3 regions of the Streptomyces prunicolor genome follow, and region 2 is predicted to be linked to each of the others. Evidence: riboswitches for the same ligand, from Rfam matches in the RefSeq annotation. Region 2 holds a riboswitch; each other region holds the start of a gene.
What was found. Region 2 has a riboswitch for thiamine pyrophosphate ahead of thiO (glycine oxidase ThiO). Riboswitches for the same ligand answer to the same signal wherever they lie in the genome.
Positions count from the first base shown of each region.

Region 1 (5,187 bases), 2.6 Mb from region 2:
TCAGGAGTACGCGCTGGGGACGGTCTGCGCGGCGATTCCGATCACGCTCGGCACCACGGCCGCCACGATGGCCATCTCCCTGCCCTCGCATCAGGCCGATCGACTGCCGGCCGCGGCTCGGCAGTTGCAGACCGGGGTCGACCGGCTTCTGGGGTCGCTCGCGCTCTCTATCAGCATCTGAAAACTTACTCCTTGTGATCTAACGTGTACGTTCAGCAATATTCCTTCAGTGTCATGGGGATCATTCCCGGCCAGACGACGGCAGTTGACGGGATAGGCGATGCGCGAGTCCGTACAGGCAGAGGTCATGATGAGCTTCCTCGTTTCCGAGGAGCTCTCCTTCCGTATCCCGGTCGAGCTGGGCTACGAGACGTGCGATCCGTACGCCGTGCGGCTGACTTTCCATTTGCCGGGTGACGCCCCGGTGACCTGGACCTTCGGCCGGGAGCTGCTGATCGATGGGCTGGGCATGGCGTGCGGGGAAGGCGATGTACGCATCGAACCCGTCGACCCCGAAACGCTGGGTGAGGTGCTGATCCGGCTTCAGGTGGGCAGCGACCAGGCGCTGTTCCGCACCGGCGCGGCACCGCTGGTGGCGTTCCTCGACCGCACCGACCGGCTGGTTCCGCTCGGTCAGGAGGGTGCCCTCGCGGACTTCGACGCCCACCTCGACGAGGCGCTGGACCGCATTCTGGCGGAGGAGCAGAGCGCCGGGTGACGTGTTGGTCGGCGGCGGGGGTCGGGGAGTTGGCGTAACGCTTCGTCAAGGGCCCTGAAGCCGCTGGAGGCGCCGTGAGCCCTTGAACATCCACCGAGGCCCTCCGGGCCCGGGGAATCGCAGTAACGCTTCTGCGTGGCTCCCTGGGGCGGTTTTCGCCGTCCACCGCAGTGCTCGCGGCGAGGCAATCGCGGTGCTTGCGGCATCTCAGTGCTTGCGGCGTCGGCCCTTCCCGCCGCGCGCCGCCGCGGGCTTGGCACTCGGCGCCGACGTGGCCGCCGTAGCCGAAGCTGTTCCAGCTGTTCCAGCTGCACCCCTCGGAACCGCCTCGGGTCCCGGGCGGTCGGCCGAGACCACCAGGGCGGCCAGGGCCGTGGTGACCGGTACCGAAGCGACCAGGCCGATCGAGCCCACCAGTGTGCGCACGATCTCCTCCGCGACCAACTCGCTGTTGGCGACCGCCCCCACGCTGCTCTGCGCGATGGAGAAGAGCAGCAACAGGGGCAGGGCCGCGCCCGCGTAGGCGAGGACGAGCGTGTTGACGACGGACGCGATGTGGTCGCGGCCGATGCGGATGCCGGCGCGGTACAGCCCGCGCCAACCCATCGCGGGGTTGGCCTCGTGCAGCTCCCAGACCGCCGATGTCTGGGTGACCGTCACATCGTCGAGCACACCGAGTGAACCGATGATGACACCGGCGAGCAGCAGACCGCTCATGTCGATCGACGGGTAGAGCCCGTGGATCAGGCCCGTGTTGTCGTCCGTGTTGCCGGTCAGTGCGGCCCAGCCGATGAACACCGAGCCCAGGACGCCGATCAGCACCAGTGACATCAGGGTGCCGAGTACCGCCACCGACGTACGGGCCGACAGGCCGTGGCACATGTAGAGGGCGATCAGCATGATGGCGCTCGATCCGACCACCGCCACGATCAGCGGGTTCGAGCCGTGCAGGATCGCGGGCAGGATGAAGAAGTTCAGGATCATGAAGCTGATGGCCAGCGCGACCAGCGCCATGACACCGCGCAGTCGGCCCACCACCACGACGGCCAGCGCGAAGATCCCGGCCAGCAGCGCCATCGGGAACTTACGGTTCACATCGGTGACCGAGTACTGCAGATCCCTGGGCGCGGAGGGCTCGTACGCGACCACGACCTTCTCGCCCTGATGCAACTGCCGTGACTGGTCGGGCTGCACGATCTCCGTGAACGTACGGCCCTTGTCCTTGCCGGTGGAGACCGTGACCGTGGCCTTCTTGCAGGTGCCGGCCGCCTCCTGTGCTGCTGAGGAGCCTTCGGCGGTGGAGGTGTCCCCGGTCGAGCCCCCGCCCGAGGCGTTCACCGAGGCGCAGCTCACGCTGACGACCTTGGTGACCGTGGCCTGCTGTGTCTGCCGGTCGAAGCCGACTCCGGTGCGCTTGTGCGAGGGGGCGCCGCCGGGCCAGAGCACCACCATGCCGACCACGACCGCCACGGTGAACGGGATCAGGATCGCCGCGATGACCTTCCGCAGGTGCCGGGAGACGGGTGCGGCGGGGCCATGGCTGTGTGAATGACCGTGCCCACCGCCCGCACCGGAACCGTGTCCGCCGTCCCCGCCTGGTCCGTGTCCGCCGTCTCCACCCGAACCGTGTCCATCGTCCCCGCCCGTTCCGTGGTCGTGCCCGGAGCCGGAACCGTGATGGTCGCCGGATCCCTGGCCGTGGCCATGGGGCGGCCCGGTCGGCGGGTACGGGGGCTGCTGTGTCGTGGTCACCGCCCGATCATCGCAAGAACGCCGGAGGCCCACTGTTCACCGCGCCACTTATGACGCTAGCGTGGAGGCACCTTTGCACACGCGGGAGCTCGGAGCACCGGGCTGAGAGGGCGCTGACCTTCGTCTTTGCGTTGTTTCACGTGAAACGTCACCTGAATCGAGTGATGTTTCGCATGGAACATCGGCTGACGGAAGCCGCTGCGTCGACCGCCGAACCTGTTACCGGGTAATGCCGGCGTAGGGAGTAGGTCTCATGACCAACAAGGACGCACACACGTCTGCCTTCAGCCAGGACGAACAGCCCATTCCGGGCGGGGAGTTCGCGCGGGCCGAGCAGTCCACGGCGGCCGGACAGCCGACGGAGGCCGAGCGGTCCATCGGCTGGCACAAGGGGTATGTCGCAGGCTCGCGCCCCGATCTGCGGGTGCCGGTCCGTCAGGTGCACCTCACCAACGGGGAGTCGGTGACGCTGTACGACACCTCCGGCCCGTACACCGATCCGCTCGTCGACACCGATGTCCGCAGGGGGCTGGCGCCGCTGCGGGAGAACTGGATCATCGCCCGCGGCGACACCGAGGAGTACGCGGGCCGGCCCGTCCGCCCCGAGGACGACGGGATCAAGCACACCTCACCGCGCGGTGGGCTGCGCAACCTCGACGCGGTCTTCCCCGGGCGGCCTCGTCAGCCGCGACGCGGACGTGAGGGCGTGCCGGTCACGCAACTCGCCTACGCGCGACGGGGTGAGATCACGCCCGAGATGGAGTTCGTGGCCGTACGGGAGAACGTCGAGCCCGAGGTGGTCCGCGAGGAGATCGCGGCCGGGCGGGCGGTGTTGCCGGCCAACGTCAATCACCCCGAGATCGAGCCGATGATCATCGGCAAGCGGTTCCTGGTGAAGGTCAACGCCAACATCGGCAATTCCGCGGTCACTTCCTCCATCGAGGAGGAGGTCGAGAAGATGACCTGGGCGACCCGCTGGGGCGCCGACACGGTCATGGACCTGTCCACCGGCCGGAACATCCACACCACCCGCGAGTGGGTGCTGCGCAACTCCCCCGTCCCCATCGGCACGGTGCCGCTCTACCAGGCGCTCGAAAAGGTCGACGGCCGCGCCGAGGAACTGACCTGGGAGATCTACAAGGACACGGTCGTCGAACAGGCCGAACAGGGCGTGGACTACATGACCGTCCACGCGGGCGTGCGGCTGCCGTTCGTACCGCTGACCGCGAACCGCAAGACGGGCATCGTCTCGCGCGGCGGCTCGATCATGGCGGCCTGGTGCCTCGCGCACCACAAGGAATCGTTCCTCTACGAGAACTTCGAGGAACTGTGCGAGATCCTCGCCGCCTACGACGTCACGTACTCGCTGGGCGACGGCTTGCGGCCTGGTTCGATCGCGGACGCCAACGACGAGGCGCAGTTCGCGGAGTTGCGGACGCTCGGGGAACTCAACACGATCGCGAAGCGTTTCAACGTACAGACCATGATCGAGGGCCCGGGACATGTCCCGATGCACAAGATCAAGGAGAACATCGACCTTCAGCAGGAGATCTGTGATGAAGCTCCGTTCTATACGCTCGGCCCGCTGACGACGGACGTCGCGCCGGCGTACGACCACATCACCTCCGGCATCGGTGCCGCGATGATCGCCTGGTGGGGCACGGCCATGCTCTGCTATGTCACGCCCAAGGAGCACTTGGGCCTGCCCAACCGTGACGACGTCAAGACCGGCGTCATCACCTACAAGATCGCCGCCCACGCAGCCGACCTCGCCAAGGGGCACCCAGGTGCACAGGAGTGGGATGACGCGTTGTCCGACGCCCGCTTCGAGTTCCGCTGGGAGGACCAGTTCAATCTGGCCCTCGACCCGGACACGGCACGGGAGTTCCACGACGAGACGCTTCCGGCCGAGCCCGCCAAGACCGCCCACTTCTGCTCGATGTGCGGGCCGAAGTTCTGCTCGATGAAGATCTCCCACGACATTCGGCGTGAGCACGGCGGCACCCAGGCGGAGGTCGAGGAGGGCATGGCCCGGAAGTCGAAGGAGTTCGCGGCGGCGGGCAATCGCGTGTACCTGCCGATCGCCGACTGACGGCGACCGAGCGGCCCGGCTCTCGGTCGGCTCTTCGTCAGCTCTCGGTCAGTTCTCGGTCAGTTCTTGGCGGGCTGCTCGCACAGGGCGTGGTCGACGAGGGTGCCGGTCGCGCGGTTGAGGGCGGCCAGGTCCGGCGGCGCGGTGGTGGTCGTGATGGAGACCGTCACCGCGCGCCTGCCGTCCGCGCTCACCGCGGGGCGGGTGTTGACGCCCGCGCCGTCGCCCTCGTGGGTGTAGTAGAAACCGCCGCAGGAGAGCGGGATCTTGCGCAGTCCCAGGCCGTAGGTTCCCTCGGGCATCTCGGCCACGTCCTCGGGGTCGTCGGTCCGCTCGACGGTCTGCCGCATCTCACGCCACTGCTCGGCGGGGAGCAACCGGCCGTCGGCCAGGGCGCGGAAGAAGGTGTTCAGGTCGGCGGTGGTGCTCACCACGCCGGAGTCCGCGGTGTGTTGGAGGCTCTGGTCGGTGACGTCGAGACGCTTGCCGTCGGCGGTCGTCAGGTACGCGTTCACGTGCGGGTCGGGCAGGAACGGGTTGAGCCCGGGGATGGAGGTGTTGCGCAGCCCCAGCTTCGCGATCACCCGGTGCGCGACCAGGTCCTGCCAGCTCGCGCCGCCGGCCT
Region 1 is NZ_CP108676.1:5,418,271-5,423,457, reverse strand. Features, by position in the region: gene OG588_RS24860 (IclR family transcriptional regulator) at 1-181, shown strand, start outside; gene OG588_RS24855 (SsgA family sporulation/cell division regulator) at 281-718, shown strand; gene OG588_RS24850 (YibE/F family protein) at 926-2,470, opposite strand; TPP riboswitch at 2,542-2,731, shown strand; gene thiC (phosphomethylpyrimidine synthase ThiC) at 2,724-4,562, shown strand; gene OG588_RS24840 (serine hydrolase domain-containing protein) at 4,622-5,187, opposite strand, start outside.
Region 1: it holds a riboswitch for thiamine pyrophosphate, as region 2 does, so the genes downstream of both, thiC (phosphomethylpyrimidine synthase ThiC) here and thiO (glycine oxidase ThiO) in region 2, are expected to answer to the same signal.

Region 2 (5,187 bases):
GTCGTACGGCCGCAGGTCCGGGGTCCGCGCGGTGGCGGTGGCGACCAGCTCGTCCAGCTCGTACGCCAGCCCCGGCACGAGCGCCGAGGGCGGCGGGACGTCCTCGTGCAGGTGCTTGTAGAGCACGATCGCCGCGGAGTCCCCGTCGTGCGGCTTCTGGCCGGTGAGCATCTCGTACAGGACGACACCGCACGCGTACACGTCGACCCGGGGGTCGGCGGTGGTGCCCTCGATCTGCTCCGGCGCGAGATACGACACCGTGCCGAGCACGGACCCGGTGGTGCTGGTGACCGTGTCCACGGACCTGACCAGCCCGAAGTCGGCGACCTTGACCCGGCCGTCGTCCCCTATGAGCACGTTCTCCGGCTTCATGTCCCGGTGCACGAACCCGGCCCGGTGCGCGGCGCCCAGCGCGGCCAGCACCGGCTCCATGATGTCCAGGGCGGCCCGCGGCTGCAGCGCCCCGCGCTCGCGCAGCACGTCCCGCAGGGTGCAGCCGGCGACGTACTCCATGGCCAGATAGACGTACGACCGGTCGGCGCCCTGGTCGAAGACCTGCACCACGTTCGGATGCGCCAGCCGCGCCACGGACTTCGCCTCGCGGATGAACCGGTCCACGAAGTGGGCGTCGGCCGCCAGCGTCGGGTGCATCACCTTGAGCGCGAGAACCCGGTCCAGGCGGGTGTCCACGGCCCGGTAGACCGTGGCCATCCCGCCGACGGCGATCCGCGCGTCGACGCGATAGCGGCCGTCGAGCAACTGCCCGACGAGAGGGTCATGAAGGGTCGTATCCACGCAGGTGAGTGTACGAGCCAAGGCTGAAAGCACGGCCTTTTCGCCCGGTTTCGAGGCGGTACTGCAGCCGACCTGTGACGGATCCCACGAGCGGTCGGCCGCCGACGGCGAGGCAGCCCCACAGGTCGGGCCACCTCTTGGCCGACTGGAAACGGGTGGTGCGCGGGTGGGAGACAAAACGGAAGTGCGGCGCAGGGTGCCTAGAAAGCGGGCCGCTCAGGATCCAGTACCGCCAGACCCTCCGCAGGAGAGGACGCTTCGGCGAAGTGCCTACGGGGGATACGCCCCGCCCGGAACGCCAACCTCCCCGCCTCCACCGCGCTGCGCATCGCCGACGCCATCAACACCGGTTCCTGCGCCCGCGTCACCGCTGAGGCAAGCATCACACCGGCACACCCCAGCTCCATCGCGAACGCCGCGTCGGACGCCGTACCGGCCCCCGCGTCCAGAATCACCGGCACGCGCGCGTGCTCGGTGATCAGCTGGAAGTTGTGCGGGTTGCGAATCCCGAGCCCGGACCCGATCGGCGACCCGAGCGGCATGATCGCCGCACACCCGACGTCCTCCAGCTTTCGTGCCAGCACAGGATCGTCGTTCGTGTACGGCAGCACGGTGAACCCGTCGTCGACCAGGGTCTCGGCGGCGTCGAGCAGCTCGATCGGATCGGGCAGCAACGTGCGCTCGTCCGCGATCACTTCAAGTTTGACCAGTGAGGTCCCCAGGGCCTCCCGTGCCAGCCGCGCCGTCAGCACCGCCTCGCCCGCCGTGAAGCAGCCCGCGGTGTTGGGCAGCACCCGGATACCGAGCCGTTCCAGGACGGACAGCACAGAGCCGTGCACGGAAGCGTTGACGCGCCGCATCGCGACCGTCGTGAGTTCCGTCCCGGAGGCCACCAGCGCGCGCTCCAGGACGTCGAGGCTGGGCGCACCACCGGTGCCCATGATCAGCCGGGACGTGAAGGACGTACCACCGAGGACGAAGGGGTCGTCGGCCATGGGTCAGCCTCCTTGGACGGCGGTGAGGACCTCGACGCGGTCTCCCTCGGAGAGGGACGTCGACGGCCACTCCGCGCGCGGGACGACGGTTTCGTTGAGGGCGGCGGCCACTCCGGAGGGGGCCGGGGTCAGGGCACGCACCAGGGTGTCGAGAGCCGTGCCGGGAGCGATCTCCCGGGGCTCCCCGTTGACGGAGACGTTCATGCGGACTGCTCCACGAGTGCTCCGGCGCCGAACCGCTTCGGCGTGAACGGGCGCGCCTCGTCCGGGAGTTCACCGGTGCTGAGCGCGTGCGCCAGGGCATCGCCGGTGACCGGGGTGAGCAGCACGCCGTTGCGGTAGTGCCCGGTGGCCAGCAGCAGTCCCGGCAGTGCGGTCGGGCCGAGCAGCGGCGCGTTGTCGGGGGACCCGGGGCGCAGTCCGGCCCGGGTCTCGGTGAGCGGGAGTTCGGTGATCCCGGGGACCAACTCGTGGGCGTCGCGGAGGAGTTCGTAGACACCGCCGGCCGTCACGGTCGTGTCCCAGCCCAGTTCCTCGCTGGTCGCGCCGACGACGAGCTCGCCGTTCTCGCGTGGCACCAGGTAGACGTGGCTGCCGCGCACCATGGCCCGCACGGTCCGGTTCAGGAACGGCGCGTAACGCTCCGGCACGGTCAGCCGCAGCACCTGGCCCTTCACGGGTCGTACGGGCGGCAGGACGTCGTCCGGGACCCCCTTCAGCTGCCCGCTGAGGCTGCCGCACGCGAGGACGACCTGGCCCGCGCCCAGCACCTCGCCCTCGCGCGTGACGACCCCCGTGGCGCGGTCCCGCTCGACCGTGAGCCGCTCGGCCCACGTCCGGTGGAGGACGACCCCGGCCCGCTCGCAGGCGGCCACCAGCGCGCCCGCCAGCCGCCTCGGGTCGACCTGGTGGTCCCCGTCGACCCTGAGCCCCCCGCGGACACCCGGCGCGAGCATCGGCTCCAGGCGCCGGCACTCGCGCCCCGACAGCCACTCGGAGTCGAGCCCCGACTGGTGCTGCAGGGCGTGCAGTTCGCGCAGATGGGCGCGGTCGTCGGCGTCCAGGGCGACGGCGAGCGTTCCGCAACGGCGGTAGCCGAGGTCGAGGCCGGTGAGGTCGGTCAGCTCGGCCGCGAAGTCCGGGTAGCGGTGCGCCGAGGCGAGGTTGAGCGCGAGCAGGGTCTGTTCGCCGTAGTGGAGTTCGGTGACGGCGGCCAGCATCCCGGCGGCCACCTGGGCAGCGCCGCCGCCCGGCTCGGGGTCCAACACGGCCGTGGAGAAGCCGCGTTGGGCCGCGCGCCAGGCCGTGACCAGGCCGATGATTCCGCCCCCGACGACGAGGACGTCTGACGTACGTGTAGGCATGGGCGTCCAGCCCCTCCCTTCGCCGGCATGACCCGGATCAGGTTCGTACGGTCGGAGGCCGCCAGCCTCCCTCTCAGCCCGGTGCGTCCGGACTCCCGCGAGTGCTTGTACGTTGGCCACCCTAGCCCGTACCCCATGTCCCAGTAAGGGAGCCTCCGTCCATGACCCGCTCGCTCGACGGTCTCGTGTTCGCCCCCGTCGCGGACCAGGCACCGGGTCAGGTCGGCACCCGAACCCGGTTCGCGTACCACGAGAAGGACGGCGAGATCTGGGCCGAGTACGCGGGCGGCGATGTCGTGCGCGGGCAACTCGTCGGCACGCGCGCGGGGGACCGATTGGACTTCCGGTACGTGCAGTTGAAGACGGACGGGACGACGTCCAGCGGGCACTGCGTGTCCGAAGTGGTCGAGTTGCCCGACGGTCGCATGCGCCTGGATGAGACCTGGGAGTGGGAGTCCCAGCCGGGAAACGGGACCAGCATTGTGGAACAGGTCACCTGACGCGCCCACTGCCTGACAAATTGTCAGGTGTCTATGGTGATCGAGTGAGCGAGCAGACGCGGGACCAGGGCACGGTGACAGGGCGGCGCGTGGTCGTCGTCGGCGCGGGCATGGCCGGGGTGCAGACCGCGGTCGCGCTGCGGGAGCAGGGCTTCACCGGCACCGTCACCCTGATCGGCGCGGAACCCCATCAGCCGTACGACCGGCCCCCGCTGTCCAAGGCCGTCCTGCTCGGCAAGGCCGAGGGCTCCGCCTTCGACGTCGACTTCGAGGCGCTCGGCATCGAGGTGCAGCTGGGGCGCGAGGTGGTGGGCGTGCGCCCCGCCGACCACGAACTGGACACCGCCGAGGGCCCGGTGCCCTACGACGTCCTCGTGCTCGCCACCGGTGCCGAACCGATCCGGCTGCCGGGCGCCGACGGCATCCCCGGGGTGCATCTGCTGCGCACGCTGGACGACGCCGAGCGGCTGCGGCCGGTGCTCGCGCGGCAGCACGACATCGTGGTGGTCGGCGCGGGCTGGATCGGCGCCGAGTTCGCCACGGCCGCGCGCGAGGCGGGCTGCGCGGTGACCGTCGTGGAAGCCGCCGACCGGCCGCTCGCGGGCGCGCTGCCCGCCGAGGTGGCCGCGCCGATGGCCGCCTGGTACGCCGCGGCCGGAGCCACACTGCGGACGCACGCACGCGTGAAGCACATCGAGCCCGGCGAGGTGGTCCTCGACGACGGCTCACGGCTGCCCGCGGGTGCCGTCGTGGTCGGCATCGGCGCCCGCCCCGCCACCGCCTGGCTGACCGGCTCCGGCATCGAACTGGGCGCACACCGCGAGGTCCTCGCCGACGACGGGCTGCGCACCTCGGTGCCGGACGTGTACGCGGTCGGCGACTGCGCCTCCTTCCCTTCGGGAAGGTATGGCGAGCGCCTTCTGGTCCACCACTGGGACAACGCCCTCCAGGGGCCGCGCACGGTCGCCGCGAACATCGTGGGGGAGACCCCGGCGGTCTACGACCCGGTGCCGTACTTCTGGTCGGAGCAGTTCGGCCGGTTCGTCCAGTACGCCGGTCACCACGCGTCCGCCGACACCACCCTGTGGCGGGGCGACCCGGCCACCCCGGCGTGGAGCGTCTGCTGGCTGCGCGGGGACCGTCTGGTGGCCCTCCTGGCGGTCGGCCGCCCCCGTGACCTGGCCCAGGGCCGCCGGCTGATCGAGTCGGCCACGCCCATGGATCCCGCGCTGCTGGCCGACGCTTCTCTACCGATGAAGGCGGCTATCGCCTAGTTCGTCCCCCCGGGTCGGACCGGCCCGACTTCCGACTGTCAGTCCGGGATGGCACGCTGTTTACGTGACCGAGATTGACGCAAAGATCGATGCTCTCGTCCCCGCCTGGCTCACGCTGCCCGACATCGCAGAAATGCTCGATATCGAGGTGACACGCGTGCGGCAGCTGGTCAAGGACGGCCAAGTCATCGCCGTACGCCGTGGTGAGAACCGCGCGCTGCACGTCCCCGCCGCCTTCATCGACGGGGCCGAGCAGAAG
Region 2 is NZ_CP108676.1:2,853,484-2,858,670, reverse strand. Features, by position in the region: gene pknB (Stk1 family PASTA domain-containing Ser/Thr kinase) at 1-795, opposite strand, end outside; gene OG588_RS12885 (thiazole synthase) at 996-1,790, opposite strand; gene thiS (sulfur carrier protein ThiS) at 1,794-1,994, opposite strand; gene thiO (glycine oxidase ThiO) at 1,991-3,154, opposite strand; TPP riboswitch at 3,152-3,263, opposite strand; gene OG588_RS12870 (hypothetical protein) at 3,316-3,654, shown strand; gene OG588_RS12865 (NAD(P)/FAD-dependent oxidoreductase) at 3,699-4,928, shown strand; gene OG588_RS12860 (Rv2175c family DNA-binding protein) at 4,993-5,187, shown strand, end outside.

Region 3 (5,187 bases), 4.9 Mb from region 2:
CGTAGTTGAAGAAGACGTGCGCGAGCAGGATGGCCCACACGGTGGTGTCCAGCCGTACGCCCCACAGGTCGTCGAGGAGTCCGCCCCGGCCCACGAGTGCGAGGAACGCGGTACCGACGACGACCGTGGGCAGCACGAACGGGACCGTGACGACGGCCCGCAGGACATGTCTGCCCGGGAAGTCGAAGCGCGCGAAGACGTACGCGCCGGGGAGCGCGACCAGCAGCGTGAGCGCGGTGGACGCAAGCGCCTGCCAGGTGGTGAACCAGAGGACGTGCCGGATGTCGGACTCGACCAACACATCCCCGATACGGCCCAGTTGCCAGGCGCCGTCGACCTTGAGACCGCGCGCGACGATCGCGGCGACGGGGTAGGCGAAGAACACCGCGAAGAACGCGACAGGCAGGGCCATGAGCCCGAGCCGCGTCGCGCTCCCCTTACGGGTTTTCCCCGTCTTTCGCGGGGCTGCCTCAGTCGCCGCTTCGGCTACTTCAGTACGAGCGAGGTCCACGACTTGACCCACTGGTCCCGGTCGGCGGCGATCTTCGCGGGCGCCATGGTCTCGGGGTCCGGGGCCTGGCGGCCGTACTGCACGAACTCCTGCGGCACCGTGGCGCCTTCGATCACCGGGTAGACGAACATGTTGAGCGGCATGTCCTGCTGGAACGCCTTGGTGAGCAGGAAGTCGAGGAACGCCTTGCCGCCCTTGGTGTTCTTGGCGTTGCTGAGCAGCCCCGCGTACTCGGTCTGCCGGAAGCAGGTGCCGTACGACACCCCGGTGGGCGCGGTGGTCGGCTTCGGGTCGGCGTAGATGACCTCGGCGGGCGGCGAGGAGGCGTACGAGACGACGAGGGGCCGGTCGCCGCCTGCCTTCTTGCCCCCGGCGGAACCGGAGAACTCCTGGTCGTAGGCCTGCTCCCAGCCGTCGACGACCTTGACGCCGTTGGCCTTGAGCTTCTTCCAATAGCCCTGCCAGCCGTCGTCGCCGTACTGGGCCGCGCTGCCGAGCAGGAAGCCGAGGCCGGGCGAGGAGGTGGCCGCGTTCTCCGTGACAAGGAGGTTCTTGTACTCGGGCTTGACCAGGTCCGCGAAGGAGGTCGGCGGGGTCAGCTTGTGCTTGCTGAAGTAGGCCTTGTCGTAGTTGACGCAGATGTCGCCGGTGTCGATGGGCGTGACCCGGTGCTTGGTCTGGTCGACGCGGTACTCGGGCTTGACGAGACCTGCGCCCTTCGCGTCGTAGGACTGGAAGAGGCCGTTGTCGAGCGCGCGGGAGAGCAGGGTGTTGTCGACGCCGAAGAAGACGTCGCCCTGGGGGTTGTCCTTGGTGAGGATCGCCTTGTTGACGGCCTGACCGGCGTCGCCGTCCTTGAGGACCTTGACCGTGTAGCCGGACTGCTTCTCGAAGTCCTTGAGGACGCTCTTCGAGACGGCCCACGAGTCGTGGCTGACGAGGGTGACGGTCTTGGAGTCGGAGCCGCCGCTCGTGTCCGACCCCGACCCGCACGCGGAGAGCGTGACCAGGCCGAGGCCGACGAGCACAGCACAGTACTTCTTGGTGTTCACGGTGATGACCGAACTTCCTACCCAGAATGACCTGGGCGAGGTTCAGAGGGTCTGCGGCCCGATTGCCGCACTCTCAGCGCTGCGCGCTCCCCTGTCGGATATGAAGGTGTACGTACAGGTGGTACGGGTGAAGATTACCGCTCGGTGGCCGCGAGCTGGCCGCACGCTCCGTCGATCTCCTGGCCACGGGTGTCCCGGACGGTGACCGGCACCCCATGGGCCGCGATGGCCTCGACGAACGCCTTCTCGTCCTCGGGGCGGGAGGCCGTCCACTTCGAGCCCGGCGTCGGGTTCAGCGGGATCAGGTTGACGTGCACGGGCTTGCCCTTGAGGAGGCGGCCGAGCCGGTCACCGCGCCACGCCTGGTCGTTGATGTCGCGGATCAGCGCGTACTCGATGGACAGTCGGCGCCCCGACTTCGCCGCGTACTCCCAGCCCGCGTCGAGGACCTCGCGCACCTTCCACCGGGTGTTCACGGGGACCAGGGTGTCGCGCAGCTCGTCGTCGGGCGCGTGCAGCGAGATGGCGAGCCGGCACTTGAAGCCCTCGTCGGAGAACCGGTGGATCGCCGGGACCAGTCCGACGGTCGAGACGGTGATCCCGCGCTGCGAGAGGCCGAGGCCGTCCGGCTCGGGGTCGGTGAGGGCACGGATCGACTGCACGACCCGCTTGTAATTGGCGAGGGGCTCGCCCATCCCCATGAAGACGATGTTGGACAGCCGCGCGGGACCACCGGGGATCTCTCCGTCCCGCAACGCCCGCATCCCGTCGACGATCTGGTGCACGATCTCACCGGTCGACAGATTGCGGTCGAGCCCGGCCTGACCGGTCGCGCAGAACGGGCAGTTCATCCCGCACCCCGCCTGCGAGCTGATGCACATGGTGACCCGGTCCGGGTACCGCATCAGCACGGACTCGACGAGCGTCCCGTCGAACAGCCGCCACAGCGTCTTGCGGGTGGTGTCCTGGTCGGTCGACAGATGCCGTACGACGGTCATCAGTTCAGGAAGCAGCGCCTCTTGCAGCTTGGCGCGCGAACCGGCGGGGATGTCGGTCCACTCCGCCGGGTCGTGCGCGAACCGCGCGAAGTAGTGCTGCGAGAGCTGCTTGGCGCGAAACGGCTTCTCCCCGATCGCGGCGACGACTTCCTTGCGCTCGGCGGGCGTGAGATCGGCAAGGTGCCGCGGCGGCTTCTGGGCTCCGCGGGGGGCGACGAATGTGAGTTCTCCGGGCTTAGGCATGGCCCTACCAGTGTCGCAGACATACGAAGAGGGACTCGCCGCCCTGTGGACAACGAGCCCCTCGTACGCAAAACCGCAGGTCAACCGCTCCGTAAGCCGGCCGGTTCTCAGCCGGAGCCGACGAACAGCACCAGCAACAGCCACACCACCGGAGCCGTCGGCAGCAAGGAGTCCAGCCGGTCCATGATGCCGCCGTGCCCCGGCAGCAGCGTGCCCATGTCCTTGATGCCGAGGTCGCGCTTGATCATGGACTCGCCGAGGTCGCCCAGCGTGGCGCTGGCCGCGACCGCGAGGCCCAGGATCAGGCCCTGCCACCAGCTGCCGTCGTCGATCAGGAACTGCATGCACAGCGCGCCCGCCACCATCGCGAAGGACACCGCCCCGAACAGGCCCTCGCGGGTCTTTCCGGGGCTGATGCGCGGGGCGAGCTTGTGCGTGCCGAAGCGCCAGCCGATGGCGTACGCCCCGGTGTCGCTGACCACGGTCAGCAGCAGGAATGTCAGGACCCGCCAGGCGCCGTCGTCGGCGGTGAGCATCAGGGCGACGAACGTGGCCAGGAACGGCACGTAGAACGCCGCGAAGACGCCCGCCGTGACGTCCTTGAGGTAGCCCTCGGGCGGTTCCGTCATCCGCCAGACGAGGACGGCGAGCGCCGTGAGCGCCATGGCGACCCAGGCTCCCTCAGGACCCCGGACGTAACCGGCGACGACCATCGCGGCGCCGCCGACCGCCAGGGGCACTAGGGGCGCCTTGATGCCCTTGCGCTCCTGCAGCCGCGAGGTGAGCTCCCACAGGCCGACCACGACGGCGACCGCTATCACTCCGACGAACGCGGCCTTCACCACGAAGAGGGACGCGATGATCACCACGGCGAGCCCGACGCCGACCCCTATGGCCGCACCGAGGTCCCGGCCCGCGCTCTTCTTCTGCGGGGCGGGCGCCGGTGGCGGGACGTCGGGCATGGGCTCCGGATTCTGCGGCACCGCCCCGTAGGGCTGCGCCTGCGGCGTGTCAGAGGGCTGCGTCCGCGGGTCGTACGGCTGTGACTGCCGTACGTCGTACGGCGGTTGCTGCGTCTCGTCGCGGAACAAGGGGCCGCTCAGCCGAGCGGCCCCCCGGTCGTCATCCTGGTGTCCGCCGTATGCGGGCTCGTCGGGCACGATGGGCATGGGGCGAGTCTGCTGCGCCTCAGGCGCATCGTACGTGGGACCCGCCGGGGCAGCCCCCTGGACAGGCCCCTGGTCGGACGGCCCCCAGTACCCGGCTTGTGGCGGTGCTCCCCAGGAAGAGTCGTTCATCAGACCTCGAGCAGCTCCGCTTCCTTGTGCTTGAGGAGTTCGTCCACCTGGGCGACGTACTTCGCCGTGGTGTCGTCGAGCTCCTTCTCCGCACGACGGACCTCGTCCTCGCCGGACTCCTTGTCCTTGACGAGCTTGTCCAGGGCGTCCTTGGCCTTGCGGCGGACCGCGCGGATGGACACCTTGGAGTCCTCGGCCTTGGTCCGGGCGACCTTGATGTAGTCCTTGCGGCGCTCCTCGGTCAGCTCGGGGAAGGTCACTCGGATGATGTTGCCGTCGTTGCTGGGATTCACGCCCAGGTCCGAGTCGCGGATCGCCTGTTCGATGTTCCGCAGCGCGGTCTTGTCGAACGGGGTCACCACGGCCATGCGCGGCTCCGGCACGGAGAACGAAGCCAGCTGGTTGATCGGCGTCAGCGCTCCGTAGTAGTCCGCCACGATCTTGTTGAACATCGCCGGGTGCGCACGGCCGGTGCGGATCGCGGCGAAGTCCTCCTTGGCGACCACGACGGCCTTCTCCATCTTCTCCTCGGCCTCGAGGAGGGTCTCTTCGATCACCACTTGCTCCTGCGTGTCTTGAGTAGGCCCGGCTGCTGTGCTGTGTCGGCGTCGGCGGCCGGCTGCGTCGCGTCTTCTTCCTGCACGGTTCCCGACCGGCAGGACATTGTCCATCCCCCGGTCAGGGTCATCAGCCCTGGCTGCCTTGGTCACCCACAAGCGTGCCGATCTTCTCACCCTTGACGGCGCGGGCGATATTGCCCTCCGCCAGAAGCTCGAAGACCAGGATCGGAAGCTTGTTGTCGCGGCACAGCGTGATGGCGGTCATGTCCGCGACCTTCAGGTCCTGGGTGATGACCTCGCCGTAGCTGAGCGAGTCGAACTTGACGGCCTCGGAGTTGGTCTTCGGGTCGGAGTCGTAGACCCCGTCCACGCCGTTCTTGCCCATCAGCAGCGCCTCGGCGTTGATCTCCAGGGCGCGCTGGGCGGCGGTGGTGTCGGTGGAGAAGTACGGCATGCCCATACCGGCGCCGAAGATGACCACGCGGCCCTTCTCCAGGTGGCGCACGGCGCGCAGCGGGATGTACG
Region 3 is NZ_CP108676.1:7,799,933-7,805,119, reverse strand. Features, by position in the region: gene OG588_RS36010 (ABC transporter permease) at 1-412, opposite strand, end outside; gene OG588_RS36005 (thiamine ABC transporter substrate binding subunit) at 487-1,563, opposite strand; TPP riboswitch at 1,560-1,666, opposite strand; gene rlmN (23S rRNA (adenine(2503)-C(2))-methyltransferase RlmN) at 1,698-2,804, opposite strand; gene OG588_RS35995 (phosphatidate cytidylyltransferase) at 2,912-4,102, opposite strand; gene frr (ribosome recycling factor) at 4,102-4,659, opposite strand; gene pyrH (UMP kinase) at 4,790-5,187, opposite strand, start outside.
Region 3: it holds a riboswitch for thiamine pyrophosphate, as region 2 does, so the genes downstream of both, OG588_RS36005 (thiamine ABC transporter substrate binding subunit) here and thiO (glycine oxidase ThiO) in region 2, are expected to answer to the same signal.